Regions from separate parts of the Faecalimonas umbilicata genome, predicted to be linked through region 1. Evidence: predicted binding sites of a transcription regulator. Region 1 holds the regulator's gene; each other region holds the start of a gene.
The links. Region 1 encodes Rex, which represses fermentation and respiration genes when NADH is low (regulators of the CRP and FNR family bind a similar motif). Its sites were predicted from a motif close to ATTGTTAANTANTTAACAAT; they were not measured.
Positions count from the first base shown of each region.

Region 2: adhE (bifunctional acetaldehyde-CoA/alcohol dehydrogenase) is a predicted target of Rex. The motif match lies at 4,766-4,785, and genes of this name have one in related genera.
Region 3: ACGG81_RS08400 (acyl-CoA carboxylase subunit beta) is a predicted target of Rex. The motif match lies at 2,449-2,468, and genes of this name have one in related genera.

Region 1 is NZ_AP031411.1:1,617,205-1,623,811, forward strand. Features, by position in the region: gene ACGG81_RS07710 (NAD(P)H-hydrate dehydratase) at 1-962, opposite strand, end outside; gene acpS (holo-ACP synthase) at 964-1,326, opposite strand; gene ACGG81_RS07720 (redox-sensing transcriptional repressor Rex) at 1,333-1,980, opposite strand; gene ACGG81_RS07725 (ABC-F family ATP-binding cassette domain-containing protein) at 2,182-4,098, shown strand; gene ACGG81_RS07730 (NADP-dependent isocitrate dehydrogenase) at 4,235-5,449, opposite strand; gene ACGG81_RS07735 (glycoside hydrolase family 2 TIM barrel-domain containing protein) at 5,705-6,607, opposite strand, start outside.
Region 2 is NZ_AP031411.1:2,536,361-2,542,967, forward strand. Features, by position in the region: gene ACGG81_RS12170 (molybdopterin-dependent oxidoreductase) at 1-754, opposite strand, end outside; gene ACGG81_RS12175 (hypothetical protein) at 1,281-1,946, shown strand; gene adhE (bifunctional acetaldehyde-CoA/alcohol dehydrogenase) at 2,065-4,677, opposite strand; gene ACGG81_RS12185 (glutaredoxin domain-containing protein) at 5,073-5,339, shown strand; gene ACGG81_RS12190 (GNAT family N-acetyltransferase) at 5,613-5,957, opposite strand; gene ACGG81_RS12195 (NAD-dependent epimerase/dehydratase family protein) at 6,064-6,607, opposite strand, start outside.
Region 3 is NZ_AP031411.1:1,764,492-1,771,098, forward strand. Features, by position in the region: gene ACGG81_RS08390 (biotin/lipoyl-containing protein) at 1-112, opposite strand, end outside; gene ACGG81_RS08395 (OadG family transporter subunit) at 131-898, opposite strand; gene ACGG81_RS08400 (acyl-CoA carboxylase subunit beta) at 913-2,352, opposite strand; gene ACGG81_RS08405 (aminopeptidase P family protein) at 2,654-4,447, shown strand; gene ACGG81_RS08410 (D-alanyl-D-alanine carboxypeptidase family protein) at 4,556-5,764, opposite strand; gene scpB (SMC-Scp complex subunit ScpB) at 5,841-6,419, opposite strand; gene ACGG81_RS08420 (segregation and condensation protein A) at 6,487-6,607, opposite strand, start outside.

The DNA of each region.
Region 1 (6,607 bases):
ATCGAAAGTCCTGAACCGATTCCAACAACATCCGCCCATTCCAGCAGTTCCTTTAGCTTTTCTTCCTCATACCTTTCATATGTGGTAATGATCGCCTCCGGAAGCAGTTGCTGCAAGTTCGACTGATTCTCTTTTGCTGTATAAATCTGTACAAGTCCGGCACCTGTCAGATATGCCGCCTTTGCACTAAAGTAAGCAGCACCTGCCATTCCCGGACTTCCCACGATCAAAAGCACTTTCCCGTAGTTACCCTTGTGAGCATCCGGATCACGCGCAGGAAGCAGATTTTTCAAATCCGTCCTATCGTAAGTATAGCACACATCTCCCCTCTCATCATATACAGAAGGTTCAATTCCAATGGAGGCCGTCACAAGCTTTCCGACAAGCTTGCGCGCCATACCAAACAACATCCCAATCTTTTGAAATGCAAATGTGACTGTAAAATCTGCTGCGAATGCAATTCCCAGTACATCTCCGGTATCTGCCGAAAGTCCCGATGGAATGTCTACAGCGACTTTTATGGCATCCATCTGATTTAAGTTTTCAATCACATTATAATATGTCCCGGAAACCTGTCTTGATAATCCAATTCCAAAAATTGCATCCACGATCACCGTATAACAATCTTCTCCTACCCGTTCTTTTACAGGTACTCCATAGTGGACCGCGATCTGTTTCTGAAGCCTTGTCTCCTCTGTCATAGAAGATTCCTTCCCGACAAACCAGACATCCACAGCATATCCTTTTAGATGCAAAAGTCTTGCGACAGCAAAACCATCTCCTCCATTATTTCCGGAACCACAGACAACGAGCACCTTTTTTAAATCTAGTTGCTCAGACTCCATCATCTCCACAACAGAAAGTGCCGCCCGCTCCATCAGAACCATCGACGGCATGCCCATCTCTGTGATCGTCTTTTGGTCTCCCTGTTTCATCTGCGCTCCAGTCGGCAGATATCTCATATTATTCCCCCTCTCCCACTGCAAATGCAACAGCATAACAATCAGTATTCGTAATGGAAACATGTATTTTTACAATACCGGCAGATACTGCCGCCTCCTTTGCCCCTCGCAAAAGATTCACATAAGGTTTGCCTCTCTCATCCCGCAATACCTCGATATCTCCAGGACGAAATCCTGAAAATCCGGTTCCAAATACTTTCGCCACAGCCTCTTTGACTGCAAAATTGCCTGCTGCTTTGTCCATCTGCCCGCGAATCATCTCCTGTTCCCGCACGGAAAAACAACGCGTAAAAAAAGCCTGCTTTCCACACGCTTTCCTTACACGTTCTATTTCTATCATATCGGTTCCAACTCCAATGATCATCGTTTCTTATTCCTTTGCATTAAAGTAATTATAGCGATTTACATTGTAAGATAAACGCATTAAGCTTTCTGAAAGATGTACATTTTCCACAATAACATTCTTTGGAAGATTTAGATCAGTATGTGCAAAGTTCCAAATCGCCCTTACTCCGTTGTCTACAAGAAGTTCTGCCACTTCCACTGCTTTCGTCTTCGGAATCGTAAGTGCTGCAATCTCAATGTCATTGTTTTGTACAAACTCCGGAAGTTCTTCCATCATTCGAATCGGAACATCGCGAATCGTCATTCCTTTTAATGTTGGATTAATATCAAAAATTCCTTTCAGCAAAAACCCGCTTCTTTCAAATGCCGCATAATTTGCAAGCGCCTGTCCGAGATTTCCTGCACCGATGATCACAATATTATGTGTCTTATCGAGCCCTAAGATCTTACCAATCTCTGTGTATAAATATTTCACGTTGTATCCATAGCCCTGCTGGCCAAATCCACCAAAATTATTCAGATCTTGACGAATCTGGGAAGCGGTCACTTTCATTTTCTTGCTCAGGTCATTTGAGGAAATGCGTTCCACTCCATTTTCCAGAAGTTCGCCTAAATACCGATAGTATCTTGGCAAACGTCTGATGACCGCCTGAGAAATCTGTCTTTCTGTCACAAATGTTCACCATCCCCATTGTTTATTACATCTTATTATATAAAATTGTTCTAGTAAAGTCAAACTTTTCATTTCTTTTTAGTTGTATTTTCTTTGATATCCGCTATAATTGAAAAGAGAGTAAAGGAAGATTCTGGGGAAATGGTCACATTTTTTCAGCATGGAAATAACAACTCAACAATTGATTTAGGAGGAAACAACATGGTTTTAGCATGCCATAATCTAAAAAAAGCCTTTTTGGAGCAAGTGATTGTCAAAAATGGCTCTTTTCATATAGAAGAACACGAAAAAGCGGCGTTAGTTGGTTTAAATGGTGCCGGGAAATCAACCATCTTAAAAATGATCATGCGAGAGATTCCCGCTGATGATGGAGAAATCATCCTTGCCAAAGGGAAGACCATCGGATATCTTGCGCAGCATCAAGCGCTATTGTCCGGCAACACGATCTATCAGGAAGTAGAAAGCGCAAAAGCCGACCTGATTCAGATGGAGACACAACTTCGCCGCTTAGAAGAAGAAATGCAGAAAAAAAGCGGGGAAGGACTTGAGCAGCTTTTGCATACCTATCACAAATTAAGTGCAGCCTTTGAGCGGGCAGATGGATATGCCTACAAAAGCGAGATTATCGGCGTATTAAAAGGTCTTGGATTTGCAGAGACAGAGTTTGACAAATGTGTGGACAACCTCTCCGGAGGTCAAAAAACCCGAGTAGCTCTAGGAAAACTGCTTCTTACCAAACCTGATATTTTACTTCTTGATGAGCCTACGAACCACTTAGATCTGAATTCTATCGCATGGCTTGAGACTTACCTCTCAAATTATCCAGGTGCCGTACTTTTAGTCTCCCACGACCGCTATTTCATCAACCGCGTTGTAACAAAAGTCATTGAAATTGAATTTGGCGAGATTATGATGTTCAACGGCAATTATTCTGAATTTGCCGAGAAAAAGAAACTGATCCGGGAAGCGAAGTTAAAAGAATATCTGAATCAACAACAGGAAATCCGCCATCAAGAAGAAGTAATTCGAAAACTTCGTTCTTTCAATCGCGAAAAATCGATCCGCCGTGCAGAAAGCCGCGAAAAAATGCTTGAGAAAATGGATCGGATTGAAAAGCCATTGGAACATCATGCCGAATTGAAGCTTCATTTAGAACCGACCGTCGTCAGCGGAAATGATGTTCTTCGTGTAGAAGGGTTAGGAAAATCTTTTGGCACACACACGCTCTTTCAAAATATCAACTTTGAAATCAAGCGTGGAGAGCATGTTGCGGTCATCGGGGATAATGGAACCGGCAAGACAACCTTACTAAAAATTTTAAACGAAGTGATTCCTGCAGATCACGGAACCTTTACACTTGGTTCCAATGTCCATATCGGTTATTATGATCAGGAACATCATGTTCTGCACATGGAAAAGACTATTTTCGAAGAGATTTCTGACGACTATCCGTCACTGACAAATACCGAGATCCGTAACACTCTTGCCGCATTTCTCTTTACGGGAGAGGATGTCTTTAAACGGATCGGCGATCTCAGTGGTGGGGAAAGAGGACGGGTGTCTCTCGCGAAGCTGATGTTGTCGGAAGCTAATTTTTTGATTCTTGACGAGCCGACAAACCACTTGGATATTGCCTCAAAAGAAATCTTAGAACAAGCGCTTAACAACTACACTGGAACGGTTCTGTATGTTTCGCATGACCGTTATTTCATCAACCAAACTGCCACAAGGATTCTGGATCTCGTTAACCAAAGTTTTGTGAACTACATCGGAAACTATGATTATTATCTAGAAAAAAAGGAAGAGCTTACTGCCGCCTACACCGAATCTGCTGCGCAAACAGATGCTTCCTCTGAAGAAACAGCATCTGAATCGAAATTAGACTGGCAGGCGCAAAAGGAACTTCAGGCAAAAGAGCGGAAACGGCAGAATGATCTTAAAAAATTAGAAGAGAAAATTCAAAAACTGGAAGAGGCTTCCGCTAAACTCGATGAAGAGCTTGCAAAACCAGAGTATGCAATGAACTCAAAAAAGCTAATGGACATCACAAATGAAAAAGCCGAAATTGACACAAAACTATGGGATCTTTATGAACAATGGGAATCCCTCGCGGAATAAATAGTCGTCTGGTGTGCCATCCATCATGCTTACACTCCGCTCTTTCGGAAACGATTCATAAACAGACAAACGGAACGATTGCAACATACCTTTTTCTTGCAATCGTTCCATTTTTTATAAAACTGTATCTACTTCTCTATTTCTCACTGTATTGAGAAAGTTTCTCCGCGATTTCTTTAATAAACGCTTCGCTATTCAGCACGACTGGATTCGGAATCGATGTGATCATCGCAAGATCCTTCGTCATCTTTCCAGACTCGATCGTATCGAGCGTCGCCTGCTCCAGCTTTTCTGCAAATGCTGTCAGTTCTTTATTGCCATCCAGTTCTCCTCTCTTTTTCAACGCACCTGTCCATGCAAAGATAGTAGCTACCGAGTTTGTAGAAGTTTCTTCTCCTTTTAGGTGTTTATAGTAGTGGCGCTGTACTGTCCCATGTGCCGCCTCATACTCATAGTAACCATCCGGAGATACCAGCACGGAAGTCATCATGGCAAGAGATCCAAATGCGGAAGATACCATGTCACTCATCACATCACCATCATAATTTTTGCATGCCCAGATAAATCCTCCTTCCGATTTCATCACACGTGCCACAGCATCATCAATCAACGTGTAGAAATATGTAATACCTGCTTCCTGAAATTTTTCCTGATATTCTGTATCATAAATTTCCTGAAAAATGTCTTTGAACGTATGATCATATTTTTTTGAAATGGTATCTTTTGTAGCAAACCAGAGATCCTGCTTTGTATCCAGCGCATAGTTCATGCAACTTCTCGCAAAGCTTGTGATTGACTCGTCAGTGTTATGCATTCCCTGTATAATACCCGGTCCCGAAAAATCGTGGATCAGCTCTCGCATTTCAGTGCCATCTTCTCCAGTATAGACAAGTTCTGCCTTTCCAGCCCCCGGAATCTTCATCTCCACACCTTTGTACACATCTCCATAGGCATGTCTCGCCAGTGTGATCGGTTTCTTCCAGTTCCGAACACACGGCTCAATTCCTTTTACAACAATCGGCTGACGAAATACCGTTCCATCTAACATAGCTCGGATTGTCCCATTTGGACTTTTCCACATCTCTTTCAGATTGTACTCTTCCATTCTGGCAGCATTCGGTGTAATCGTCGCACACTTTACGGCAACCCCATATTTTTTTGTTGCATTTGCAGACTCTACTGTAACCCTGTCCTCCGTTTCATTACGGTATTCCAACCCCAGGTCATAATATTCTGTCTTCAAATCCACATAAGGCAAAATCAAATGCTCTTTGATCATCTGCCACAAAATCCTCGTCATCTCATCGCCATCCATCTCCACAAGCGGTGTCGTCATCTGAATTTTCTCCATAGTAAGTTCCTCCTTCCACAGCTCCATCCAAAACACTTGAGAAATATTCTGAATATCTTTTTGAATTTCAAATTATTCTAAATATTTTACATTTTAATACAGATTATGTCAATAATTATTTGCTCTTTTTCCTTTTGTTAGAAGATTTTTGTTTCATAGTATCTTAAAAATACTTTTATAGGCAAAAAACAAGGATGTTCATAGGAACACCCCTGTTTTGTCTATGTTTTCAATATAATTTCACAAAAACAATCGTTAGTCTTCTTTTTTGATTTTCTGAAGTTCCGTATTGATATATGCCATTACAGCCATCTTCTTTTCATCTCCACTGTTTGCACCCATATCCATTGCCGGACGGTCTCCCATAACTTCAAGCATCGATTTCTTAATATTAATTCCCATCGTACTGCTGAGACCATTTAACAGAACCTGGCATGCCTCTGTATTCTTTAAAATATCTTTCACAAGATCTTTCAAAGAAAAATATCCTTCTTTAAATTCCATCGGACGTACTACTGATAAATCTACATTGTCAAACCAGTTTGTTACACCTGCTACTTTATCATCTTCGCTTTCTTCAAAAATATAAGATGGATTTGCCTCTGCAACCTTTTCCAGAGTGATTGTATCCGTACAATTTCCGGCTTTTGCCACAATTGTTGTAAACCCTTCCTGTAACGGTACATTTTCAAATGTAAACACTTTATTTCCTGCCTGTTTCTCAATTACCCTTCCGCCGATAGAAAGTGTAACTTCCGGACAATTCGTGTAAACTTTGATTGTCACAGTGTCTGTTGTACGCTGTGCATAGCGCTTGCTGCAAATATGAACAAATTCTTCCTCTGTCCAATATGCCTTATACAGGTAAAATGCATCTTTGCGGATCAGACGATCAATTGTCATAAGACCTTTGTTGTTACGTCCTTTGACACCACCTTCATTTCTTGCATCACATCCAAAATCAAACATATTCCATACATGTGTTGCCCAAAGCCACGGACGTTCCTCAATGATTTTCGCCATATGCTCATGGTACACTGCCTGAAATTCTTCGCTGTAATCTCCGCCTTTTGGATTATCATTATGATATGTTGTAATTCCTTCGCATCCATATTCAGAAATTCCGATCGGTCTTTCTGGGTGCATCTCATGGAACGC
Region 2 (6,607 bases), 920 kb from region 1:
ACCCGTGAACATACTTTTCCACAAACTCATGGTCATACAGATCCTCTTCTATCATCACCTGTGCCATTCCAAGCGCAAGTGCTCCGTCTGTTCCCGGAAGCAGGCGCAAATGGATATCTGCCTCTCTTGCCGTGACCGTGTTTCTTGGATCTACCACAATAATCTTGACCCCTCGTGCCTTCATTCCCCGATAGCTTTTGCTCATCGGTGTATTAGAGTGATATAAGTTGGAGGCCCACAGCATAACTGTATTGGCATTTGCCAGATCCGGAAAGCAAATATCATTTCCATAGATGGACTTCCACGCCATATTAGATGCCTGAAAGCAAGTGCTTGACTCGGTACAATAATTCGGTGATCCATACGCATTTGCAAGACGGAGCAATGCCGGACGATACCATTTCGGATATCCTGCATAAAAAATCGTCGACCGTGTACCGTACTGTTCCCGGACTGACAGTAATTTCTCTGCGATTGTCTGATATGCTTCTTCCCAGCTGATTCTAACAAACTTTCCATGTCCTTTTTCCCCAACTTGTTTCATCGGATAAAGCAATCTTTCCTGATTATATATGTACTGTCTTGCAGCTGCCCCCTTCGCACAAAGTCCTCCGCTCTGTCCAGGCAGATTTTTGCTTCCTTCTACCGAAATAATCTTTCCATCTTCTACATAGACATCCATTGGGCAGCCGGACGCACAGATACCACAGACTGCTTTTTTTACCTGTTTCTTTCCATGTTCTTTCTGACTCAATATCGTTCCTCCCTCTTTCTTTCATTCTCTACTTATCTCAATCTCTCGAAAAAAGCTACTGTTTTATTTATAGAAATAACCGAGAATCCACGAACTGTGAACTCCCGGTATTCTGATTTCCTATTTTGTTTCTTCCGCTGCCTTCACTGCAAAAGATTCATCAATCAAATCTCCTTTATCCACTGGTTCTTTGATTAACCCTGAATCACTATCTACTCCATTTACATTTTTCCCTTTCAAATCTTTTACAGATGTTACATCTTTTCCAAGAAAAAATGAATATGGATAGGTATCGGTACATGTATAAATTAATACAATGCTCTATATAAGATAATATATTTCTTTAATTTTCCAGTCAAATCAATATTTTTTATATACTTATTCACTTTATCTATCTGTTTTAGGTATTGACAAAGCAAACTAAATTAATTAAAATAGCAACATGAACGCTGTTCATTTTGAAAATGAGGCTTCATCAGTCAGGTTGAAAACACTATTATTCACAAAAACATTAGGAGGTTATTTTATGCAGGCAATAGTTGAAACAGTATTTGACGCATGTTATCTTATAGGGGTCGTTACATTGGGAATTCTTATGATTGCTAAAAGTCATGGGAATAAGCAGTACCGCCTCTTTGGAATTATGGCAGTTGTATTAGGATTCGGAGATGCATTTCACCTGGTTCCGAGAGCAGTTGCATTATGTACAACAGGATTAGATAACTTCACAGTTGCATTGGGAACAGGTAAATTTATTACCTCTATCACAATGACCGTATTTTATATCATTCTATATTATATTTGGCGAATCAGATACCATGTAAAAGTGAAAAATATCTATACTATATTCGTATATGGTATGGCAATAGCTAGAATTGTCCTGTGTCTGTTTCCACAGAATGCCTGGACAAGTTCAGCATCTCCATTATCGTGGGGAATTTATAGAAATATTCCTTTCACAATTATGGGTCTTATTATTATTTATCTATTTTATAAAAGTTCTAGAGAGCAAAACGATAAACTATTCAAAAATATGTGGCTGACAATCGTCATTAGCTTTGGGTTTTATTTGCCTGTTGTATTATTTGCCGATCTTGTGCCTATCATTGGAATGTTGATGATCCCAAAAACATTGGCATATGTTTGGACTGTTTGGATTGGATATCACGCCATGAAAGCTGAACAGCAATAATCACAAAAAAGACAGAAGACACTGACTTTCGTCAGTCCTCCTGTCTTTTTCTAATGCCCTTTTCAGCCTTACGTCTTCTTTTTCCCTAACTAGGTAGCTACTACTATCTTTCCTGAAATTAGTTTCCGTAGTAAACTCTTAAGTACATTTCTTTGATTTCTTTCATCAGTGGATATCTTGGGTTTGCACCTGTACACTGATCATCAAATGCCTGTTCTACCATTTCATCTAATGTATCCAGGAAGTATTTTTCATCTACTCCGTATTCTTTGATCGTCTTTTTGATTCCAACTGCTGCTTTTAATTCATCGATCTTCTCAAGGAATTTTTCAAATGTTTCTTTGTCGTCTTTTCCTACAACGCCAACGAATCTAGCGCATTCTGCATATCTTTCTAATGCGTGTGGATACTGATACTGAGAGAATGTTCCCATCTTTGTAGGCACGTCTGTTGCATTGAATTTCATTACTTCGTTGATCAGTAACGCATTTGCAACACCGTGTGGTAAGTGGTGGAATGCTCCTAATTTGTGTGCCATTGAGTGACATACTCCTAAGAATGCATTTGCGAATGCCATACCTGCCATGCAGGAAGCATCTGCCATTTTCTCTCTTGCGATCGGATCGTTTGCTCCGTTTTCGTAAGCAGATGGTAAATATTTGAAGATATTTTTCATTGCTTTTAATGCAAGACCATCTGTATAGTCTGTTGCCATGATAGATGCATATGCCTCTAATGCATGTGTAAGTGCATCAATACCGGAAGCACTTGTCAGTCCTTTTGGCTGGCTCATCATATTATCAGCATCGATGATCGCCATCTTCGGTAATAATTCGTAGTCTGCTAATGGATATTTTACTCCAGTCTTTTCATCTGTGATAACTGCAAATGGTGTCACCTCAGAACCTGTTCCTGAAGATGTCGGGATTGCAACGAAGTAAGCCTTCTCTCCCATTTTCGGGAATGTATATACTCTCTTACGGATATCCATGAAACGCATTGCCATATCAAGGAAGTCTGCTTCTGGATGTTCGTACATTACCCACATAATCTTTCCGGCATCCATTGCTGATCCACCACCAAGAGCGATGATCACATCTGGCTGGAATGCTGTCATTGCTGCTGCACCTGCTTTTGCACATTCCAGTGTCGGGTCTGGAGCTACTTCATAGAAGCATGTGTGCTGGATTCCCATTTCATCTAATTTTTCTTCAATACCTTTTACATATCCATTGTGGTATAAGAAGCTGTCTGTTACGATGAATGCTTTCTTTTTGCCCATCACTGTTCCCAGTTCATCAAGAGCAACCGGCATACATCCTTTTTTGAAATAAACTTTTTCAGGAACTCTGAACCAAAGCATGTTTTCTCTCCTCTCGGCAACTGTCTTCACGTTGATCAAATGTTTTACTCCTACGTTCTCAGATACAGAGTTTCCTCCCCAAGAACCACATCCCAATGTAAGAGACGGAGCTAATTTGAAGTTGTAAAGATCACCGATTCCACCTTGAGAAGAAGGTGTGTTGACAAGGATACGGCATGTCTTCATAGCTGCTGCATGTTTTGCAAGCTTCTCTGTCTCTGCAGGGTGTACATAAATGGAAGCTGTATGTCCATATCCACCGTCAGCTACTAACTGCTCTGCCTTTGCGATCGCTTCGTCAAATGTCTTTGCTTTGTACATTGCAAGTACCGGAGATAATTTCTCGTGTGCAAATTCTTCTGAGATATCTACAGATTCTACTTCACCGATCAGAATCTTTGTATCTTCCGGAACATCCACTCCTGCCAATGCTGCGATTGTGTGAGCAGACTGTCCTACAATTTTTGCATTTAATGCACCGTTGATGATGATTGTCTTACGAACTTTTTCAATCTCATCTTTTTTGAGGAAATAGCATCCTCTGTATGCAAATTCTTCTTTCACTTCTTTATATACTTTTTCCAGAACTGTCACAGACTGCTCTGAAGCACAGATCATACCATTATCAAATGTCTTTGAATGAATGATAGAGTTTACTGCGAGCTTCACATCTGCTGTGTCATCGATGATAACCGGTGTGTTACCAGCTCCAACTCCGAGTGCCGGCTTTCCTGAAGAGTAAGCTGCTTTTACCATTCCAGGACCACCTGTTGCAAGGATGATGTCTGCATTTTTCATAACTTCATTTGTAAGCTCCAGTGATGGTACATCGATCCATCCGATGATTCCTTCCGGTGCTCCTGCCTTTACAGCTGCATCTAAAACTACTTTTGCTGCTGCGATCGTAGCTGCTTTTGCACGTGGATGTGGGCTGATGATGATTGCATTTCTTGTCTTTAAGGAAATCAATGTCTTAAAGATTGCTGTAGATGTTGGGTTTGTTGTCGGAATAACCGCTGCAACAAGACCGATTGGCTCTGCGATCTTCTTGATTCCGAATGCTTTATCTTCCTCAATCACACCACATGTTTTTGTATCTTTATATGCATTGTAAATATATTCTGCTGCATAGTGATTTTTAATTACTTTATCTTCAACGATTCCCATTCCAGTTTCTTCTACTGCCATTTTTGCTAATGGGATACGCATTTTATTTGCTGCCAAAGCTGCTTCAAAAAAGATTTTATCTACCTGCTCTTGTGTAAATGTAGCAAATTCTCTCTGTGCTTCACGCATTGCTTCCATTTTTGCTGTAAGAGCTTCTACACTGTCAATAATTGCTGGTACTACTTCTTTTTTCTTTGCCATACCAATTTTTCCTCCTGTAAATGAGTTAAGTAAATTCTTTTCTACATCCCCTAGTATATTTTCTCGTTAAAAAAATGTCAATAGAAAAATTGATATTTTTTTAACTATCATTGTTTTTCTTATATTTTGACGAAAATGATTGTTTTCTCTATCTTTTTCTTGTGCATTTCACACGCAAAAAGCAAATTAGTTTTCACAAGCGTTTTTTTATTGTTAAAAATAATTCGAACTCTTCCACTTTTCCCCAGCAAGACCAACCCATACTATATAAATTTTCTCACAAAATGAGTAATTCCTTTTCCAGATTATGCTATACTGATATAGAAACAGTAAACCTTTGTATGGCAAACTTTTGCCGTTCAAGACAATCTCAAATACTAGCAGGAGGAAACAAATTGAAACTTGTCATTTATGGAACAGACACTTGTAAAGACTGTGTAGATGCAAAAGCGCTGCTTGATGCAAAAGGGATTCGCTATCTCTTTCTTGAATTTTCTGACAGCATCGGCAATCTCAAACGCTTCTTAAAAATCCGTGATACCAATCCAATGTTTGATGCAGTAAAGGAAAAGGGTGGCGTTGGAGTCCCACTCTTTGTGCTGGAAGACGGAACGATGACCTTCGATGTAAATGAGGTCATAAGCAAAATAGAAAACGCATAGCAGCCCATCTCAAAACAAGGAAAAGATGTAGCCTTTCCCTTCTTTGTCCATAAATCTCCTCTCTCGGAAATTCATGGAGAAAGAATTTTAAAACTACATCTTTTTCTTCTCCAGTTTTCTTATATTTGAAAAATTTACTTTTCAGGTTACTTCTATATTCACCATTCTAGCGTCAGTTCCTGAAGTTTTGTAATTCTTTTTTGCTCATAATCGAGCAGGATCTCAATTTTGTACTGTTTCTGCATCAGATGTACCATAAATTTCCGGTAGCCTCTATCTCTTCAACGGAATCCGCGTAAAATATTCTGCTTCATTCTCAGGATGAATATAAGCTCCATTTTTCTTCTGCACGTTCAGGGAAGCCAGATTATCTTTATGTACCGAAAGATAGATTTCCTCCTCAGGCACGATTTTTCTTGCAATTTCCAACAGCATTTCCAGACCTTTGGCTGCATATCCTTTTCCCCGGTACTTTGGAGAAATCCCATAACCGATATGACCAGCTCCATGAATGAGTCCCTCCGTCAAGCGATGCCGTAAATTGAAAATTCCAACGTATTCTCCCTCCGTTTCCAGAAGGTATACAGTATCCGGTACAAATCCTTCCGGAAGATTCACTCCTTCTGAAGTCTGCTTCCCAAAGTTTGATCAGTTTCATCTCTTCTCACCGCATTCTTCTTTTTGCTGATTCTAACATAACGGGTTAAGAAAAGAAAGCTTTTGTTTATCCTCTCATCTCGTTTTCAATATATTCTATATACTCTCTTCTCTCTACCTCTTCTTTGTTTTCACAATACCACGCAAATGCCTCTCGCAATCCTTCATAGAAATCTTTCACATCCGGCAGTAGTTCCTTCTGCTTTTTGACATCCAGCACATACTCATATGCCGGAAAGCAAAAATAATCTGTCTGGCAAAACTGATCCCCTATAAGCCGCACTCTCAATGGTTCTCCTGCTGCCTGATAACACAGCTCCACAAAGGTACGAATATCTATTGCCTCATTTCCCACATTAAAAATATGCTCTTCTGGTCTTTTCTCAAGAATAGCTTCCATCAATCTGCACAAATCCTCCACATGGAAAAATTGAAGCTTCTGGCTTCCATCCCCCGGCATATAAAATTTTCTGTGCTGCAATGCACAATCAAATACAAAGGCTTCCCGGTAAACATCGTTCATCGACCCATACAGATATGGAGGACGGATCACATAGGCATCCGGCACTTTCTCCATCAAATACTCCTCCGCCTCAATTTTATCACTTCCA
Region 3 (6,607 bases), 150 kb from region 1:
GTGCCACTGGAGCTTTCTTCTGTACCGGTGCCGCTGGTGCTGCTCCTGCTGCTTTCTCCTCTACTGTCACATCATATACATTTCCATTTACTGTAATTGTATAACTTTTCATCTTCAAATTCCTCCTGAATTAATTCCATTTATTTGATTTTCTTCTGCGGATCGATCTTACCACAAATCCGTCAGACACACTTTCATCTGCCGCTGCAATCGCCGCTGTAATTACGGCCACAAGTTCTTCATCATCGGTTAACTCTTCTTCCACTACAGGAACTTCCGCCTTTGGCACTTCTTTTACCGGTGTTTTGTTTTTTTCTGTCTTCTTTGTAAACTTTTCCTGAAGCATTGGTATATATTTCAAAAGTGAGATTACAAACGCAAGGAAGATCAGAACAAGAAATACAGTTCCCATTCCAAGAATGGTATTCATTCCGGCTTTCTTTAAAATTTCTCCGGTTGTATAATCTGCCGCAATATCAAGTGATTCTATATTGAGATTCTCGTCAAACTTAAATTCCAGCGTTGCTTCCCGCTCCTCATACACTGCCTCTGTAGACACAACTACACCAGAATCCGAACCTTCAAACTGATATTCGCCATGTTCTACATATTCTCCACATTCTTTTTCTGCCGCTTCCCAGGCATCCATCATAGAAATAAGCACTTCTGGTTCAATTGGCGCATTCGCTTCAGACATGATCTTATTGATCTGATATTCCGATGCCTGCCGATAATTATCAAATGCTTCCTCATCCATCACTTCAAAATTTGCAATGATAAACTGTGTCACATATGTAAGCTGTGTTTCATCATATTCCAGTTCTTTCTTACTTCCACATCCGGTAAAACTAAGTGTCAGAGCCAATGCACCGATTAATAAGCTGATTCTTTTTTTCACTTTGCTTCACCTCTCTACACTGTTCCATGTTTTTTTGCCGGGCGATCTTCTCTCTTTGTAAATAACATTTCAAATGCACCGACCAGATATTTTCTTGTATCTTTCGGATCGATCACCGCATCTACATATCCTCTTCCTGCCGCAGCCAAAGGACTTGTCTGCATCGCTTCATATTCTGCCGCCTTCTGTCGGATCACTTCTGCACTCTCTTCTGCATACATGATCTTGGCAGCAAGATTCGCATCCATCATTCCAATCTCTGCCTGTGGCCATGCATATACCAAATCTGCTCCCAACGCCTTGCTGTTCATTGTTATATAGGCACTTCCGTATGCTTTTCCGATGATGACATTCACTTTCGGTACAGTCGCATTTGCAAACGCATATGTAAGCTTTGCCACAGAAGAGGCAATATTTCTCTCCGAACACATTGTTGCATGATATCCTTCTACATTAGTAAGAGACAATACCGGAATATTGAATGCGTCACAGAAATTTACAAAATCTGCTGCTTTTCTACATCCACGTACACTTAAGCCACCGTCAAATTCTGCTTCCACATTTCCATCTTCATCATAGACCTTGCAGCGGTTTGCCACTGCACCGATCGTCACACCGTTGAGACGGATAAATCCTGTTACCATTTCTTTTGCATAGTCTCTTTTTGTCTCAAAAAATACATGATTATCTGAAAGAGTGGAGAGCACGACTGCTGTATCTTCCGCTGCATTTTCGATCGCATCACAGAGACGATTCAGATCATCTGTACATTCGTCATAAGAGTTATCGTCTTCATTATTTGCCGGCAAAAGACATACAAGCGAACGGATTTCTTCTAAGATTTCCTCTTCTGTTCCGGTTCCATCTACCAGACCCGCTTCCTCACTCTGGAATTTTGCAGAAGATGTATCACACTTTGTAATAACATTTCCTTCCAGTGCATTTGGAGAATTCACAAATAATTTTGCATGTTCTTTCTCCATAAACGTAAAGTCTGTCAGAGAAGGGATCACTGCAAGTCCTCCCCCACATGTTCCGAAAATTGCTGTGATCTGTGGAATTACACCCGATGCCAGTGTCTGTTTCATATACAGAGTTCCAAATGCATGGAGCGCATCCGTTGCTTCCTGAAGTCGAAGTCCCGCACAATCTACAAGACCGATTACCGGAGCTCCCATCTTCATCGCAAGATCATAGATTGCGGCGATCTTCTTTGCATGCATCTCACCGATCGCCCCCTGCAATACAGAGGCATTCTGGCTGTATACATACACGAGGTTCCCATCAATCACCCCGTATCCAGTCACAACACCGTCTCCCGGAGTTTCTTTTGTCTGCATGTTGAAATCAGTCGTTCTCGCTTTAACAGCAGCACCGATTTCAACAAAACTTCCCTCGTCAAGCAAAGCGGCAATTCTTTCGCTTGCGCGGTTCTCTGTTGTTTCGTAACTCATATCTTTTAGCCCTCCAATTTCTAAAATTTCATAAAGTTTAGCCAAATTTTCTGCCTATTATATTATATAATACTGCTTAAAAAATAGCAATTGCTTTTTGATATTTTTTTCACATATTCAACTGAGACGTCCTCCCTCAAAATATCCTCTTCCATCATGCTGATTTTTTCACTTCTTCTTTCTTTGTTTTTGTATATTTTGTTTGATTCCACTCACGATTATGATACAATAGAAAAGGCATGAAACGGGGACATCTTTTTGTTCCCGCACATTATAAAATGTATCTAAGGAGGAAATAGAAATGAGTGTAACAGACAGAATTGCAAAACTCAGAAAACTCATGGAAGAGAGAAAGATGGATGCCTATATTATCCCATCCGCTGACAATCATCAAAGCGAATATGTAGGAGAACATTTTAAAGCCAGAGCGTTTATCTCCGGATTTACCGGTTCTGCCGGAACAGTGATCATCACAAAAGATGATGCAGGTCTCTGGACAGATGGACGCTATTTCATTCAGGCAGAAAAACAATTAGAAGGAAGTGGAATCAGACTTTTCCGTATGGCAGAACCTGATGTCCCTACAAAAGAAGAATATTTGGAATCGGTTCTTCCAGATCACGGAGTGCTCGGATTTGACGGAAAAGTCATCGGCGCTTCCGAAGGTCAGAATTATGAAGAAGTATTAAAAGAAAAAGCAGTCTCCATTTCCTATGACGAAGATCTGATTTCCTATATCTGGGAAGATCGCCCGGCTCTTTCAAATGCTCCGGCATTTTTATTGGATCTTGCATACGCAGGAGAAAGTACCGCCTCCAAACTGGAACGTCTCCGTGAAAAAATGCAAGAAGCTGACACGACAGTCCATATTCTTTCTTCTCTTGACGATATCGCATGGCTGCTCAATATTCGAGGCGGAGATGTTATGTATACTCCTCTTGTGCTGAGCTATGCTGTGATCACGATGGAGGACGTACATCTGTTTATCAACGAATCCAAATTAAATCAGGAAATTTTAGATAGCTGGAACGGGCTTTCTGTCATCTTACATCCTTATGAAGAAATCTACACATTTGTAAAGACGTTAGATGAAACTTCTCATGTGCTTTTAGATCCTTCCCGGATCAATTATGCGATCTATAAAAATCTCCCTGACGCAACAGAAAAAGTGGAGAAGCCAAATCCAACAACAGCATTTAAGGCAATCAAAAATGAGACAGAATTGAAAAATATCCGCGCAAGCCATATCAAAGACGGGGTTGCTTTCACAAAATTTATGTATTGGCTTAAGAAAAATGTAGGAAAGATGCCGATCACAGAGCGCAGCGCCTCTGACAAACTAGAAGAGTTCCGCAGCCAGCAGGCGGGATTTATCAGTCCAAGTTTTTCTCCGATCGTCGCATACAAAGAACATGCTGCCATGATGCATTACAGCGCTACTCCGGAATCTGATTATGAATTGAAACCGGAGCACTTCCTCCTTGCAGATACCGGCGGAAATTATTATGAAGGTACCACAGACTTGACTCGTACAGTTGCTCTTGGACCGGTCAGCGACGAACTGAAGACACACTTTACAGCTGTTGCCCGCGGTATGATGAACCTCGCAAGAGCAAGATTTCTATATGGCTGCCGGGGTGTGAACCTTGATATCCTCGCAAGAGAACCTATGTGGTCTCTGAATATTGACTACAAGTGTGGCACCGGACATGGAGTCGGTTACCTTCTAAACATTCACGAAGGACCTGCTTCTTTCCGTTGGCAGCTATCCCCTTCAGGCCTGCCACCAGCAGTGCTCGAGGAGGGTATGGTCATCACCGATGAACCTGGAATCTACATTGAAGATTCCCACGGAATCCGTCTGGAAAATGAACTCGTTGTGCGCAAAGGTGAAAAAAATGAATTTGGCCAATTCATGGGACTGGAAAATGTTACAGTCGTTCCGATTGACTTAGATGCGATCGTACCGGAAGATCTGAATAAAGACGAACGCAATTATCTGAACAGCTATCACAAATTTGTATACGAGACACTTTCTCCTTATATGACAGAGGAAGAAAACGAATGGCTCAAAGTATACACAAGGGAAATCTAACTATCATAGATTCCTGCCGGAGCTAAGCACAGCAGGTTGCCATAGTCAAAGGGCACCTAAGATCTTTTTTGCTGATCTTAGGTGCCCTCTTTCAGTCTTCTTTCTTTTTTACAATCTTCCGTCTTCATTCAAAAAATAGTATCCGCTGATTTTTTGAAAGATCCATCGAAAATTTATTTTTTCGACGTTCTCCTGGGCTACGATCGGGTATTGCTGAAGTACTTCCCCGTCCAGAATATAGCGAACCGTTCCAAGCTTCTCATATCTTTCAATCGGCGCTTGCACTTCTTCCTGCAATTCTACAACAGTTTCAATTTCTTCTTCTCGGTGCAAAAGAACTTCCACCGGACTGTTTTGAATCTTCTCAATCTTTACCGGAACATGTGCTTTCTCAAAAAGATTTCCGCTGGTAGGAATTCCCGCCTTCACAGTTACATCACGGAGGGGTTCTTTCCCGGCAAATGCCTCCCGTAGCTCATAATTTTCCATCCCATATGTCATCAATCGCTTGGTATCTGCCCATTTATATCCTTTATTGTTCGGCCATCCGCATCCAAGCAAGGCAACCACAAATGTTCTTCCCCGGCTTTCAAGCGCGCCGACATAGCAATACCCCGCCTTCCCGGTAAATCCTGTCTTTCCGGATAACGCTCCATCCATCATTGTCAAAAACGCATTGTGATTCTGGCAGGAAAACGAACGATGGCAATCTACATCCATAAAATGATAGCTTCCCTTCTGAGTAATTGAAAGAAAGCTCTCCTTCTTCGGAGATTTCAAAATACAGTAACTCATGATCCTGGCCAAATCTTCCGCTGTCGTTGAATGTTCTCCGTTGTCATCCGAAGCATCCAGCCCATTAGGTGTAATAAAATATGTATCCCTGCATCCGATTTCTTTTGCCTTCGCATTCATTTTATCCGCGAATGCCTGCACACTCCCCCCAATATGTTCCGCGATTGCTACTGCACTGTCATTGTGCGATTCCAACATCAAGGAATATAGAAGATCTCTCAGATAAAACTTTTCATCCATCTGCATCCCCAGATGTACTTTCGGCTGTCTCGCCGCATTTTCTGACACATTCACAACATCTGTAAGATTTCCTTCCTCCAATGCCAGAATACATGTCATGATCTTTGTCGTGCTCGCCATCGGCTTTTTTTCTGAACCGTTCTTTTCAAATAAAACACGCCCATTGTCCGCGTCCATTAAAACCGCTGACTGGGCGTATAACTGTTCTATCTCTTCTTTCGCACTGACAGGGGAACTGACCAGCAAAACTCCTGTCAAAATTCCGATCAAAACTTTCTTCATAAGCATACACCTGTTGTTCTGTTAGTTCATTGTATGATTAGAAGTTCCCGAATATGTCCATCTGAATCTCTTTTGATCAGACATCCAGTCGATCTTTGATCTCCCGCTCTGCCTCTTCTTTGAAATCTTCCAGCTGCTCTGGTGCAATGCTTGGAAGCTCCTCCACCGACTGCACTCCAAATCGTCGCAAAAATTCTTCGGTTGTGCCAAATAGCAGCGGTTTCCCCGGCGCATCCAGCCTCCCCACTTCACACACCAGATCATATTCCACAAGTTTATTCACCGCATGGTCTGACTTCACTCCCCGGATCTTCTCGATCTCAATTTTTGTAACCGGCTGCTTATATGCCACGATTGCGAGTGTCTCCAGCAGGACATCTGTCAGCACATGTTTCTTCGGCTGTTTCGCAACTTGAATCAGATAGTCATATAACTCTGGCTTTGTACAGAGCTGATAAGAATCCTCCAGTTCGATCAACTGGATTCCCCGCTCTTTCTTTTGATACTGTTTTTTCAGTTCTTCCAAAAGTCTTTTTGCTTCTGTCTCATCTTTCCCGATCGCAGATGCAATTTTTGAAAGGCTCACGGACTCCCCCATTGCAAAAAGGATCGCCTCCACAGCCCCTAGCAGTTCCTTCTCAGTTTTCTTTTCCACACTATCTGTTCCTTTCTTGTTATCGTACAATTTTTCCTTTTTAATGCTTCACTTCTCTTTTGCCATGCTACATCATAGAAGTGATCATAATCTCCGCAAATGTTTTTTCTTGTGTAATCTGTATCTTACCTACTTTCATCAATTCCAGTACCGCGAGAAACGTGACAATCACATGCATCTTGCTGCGC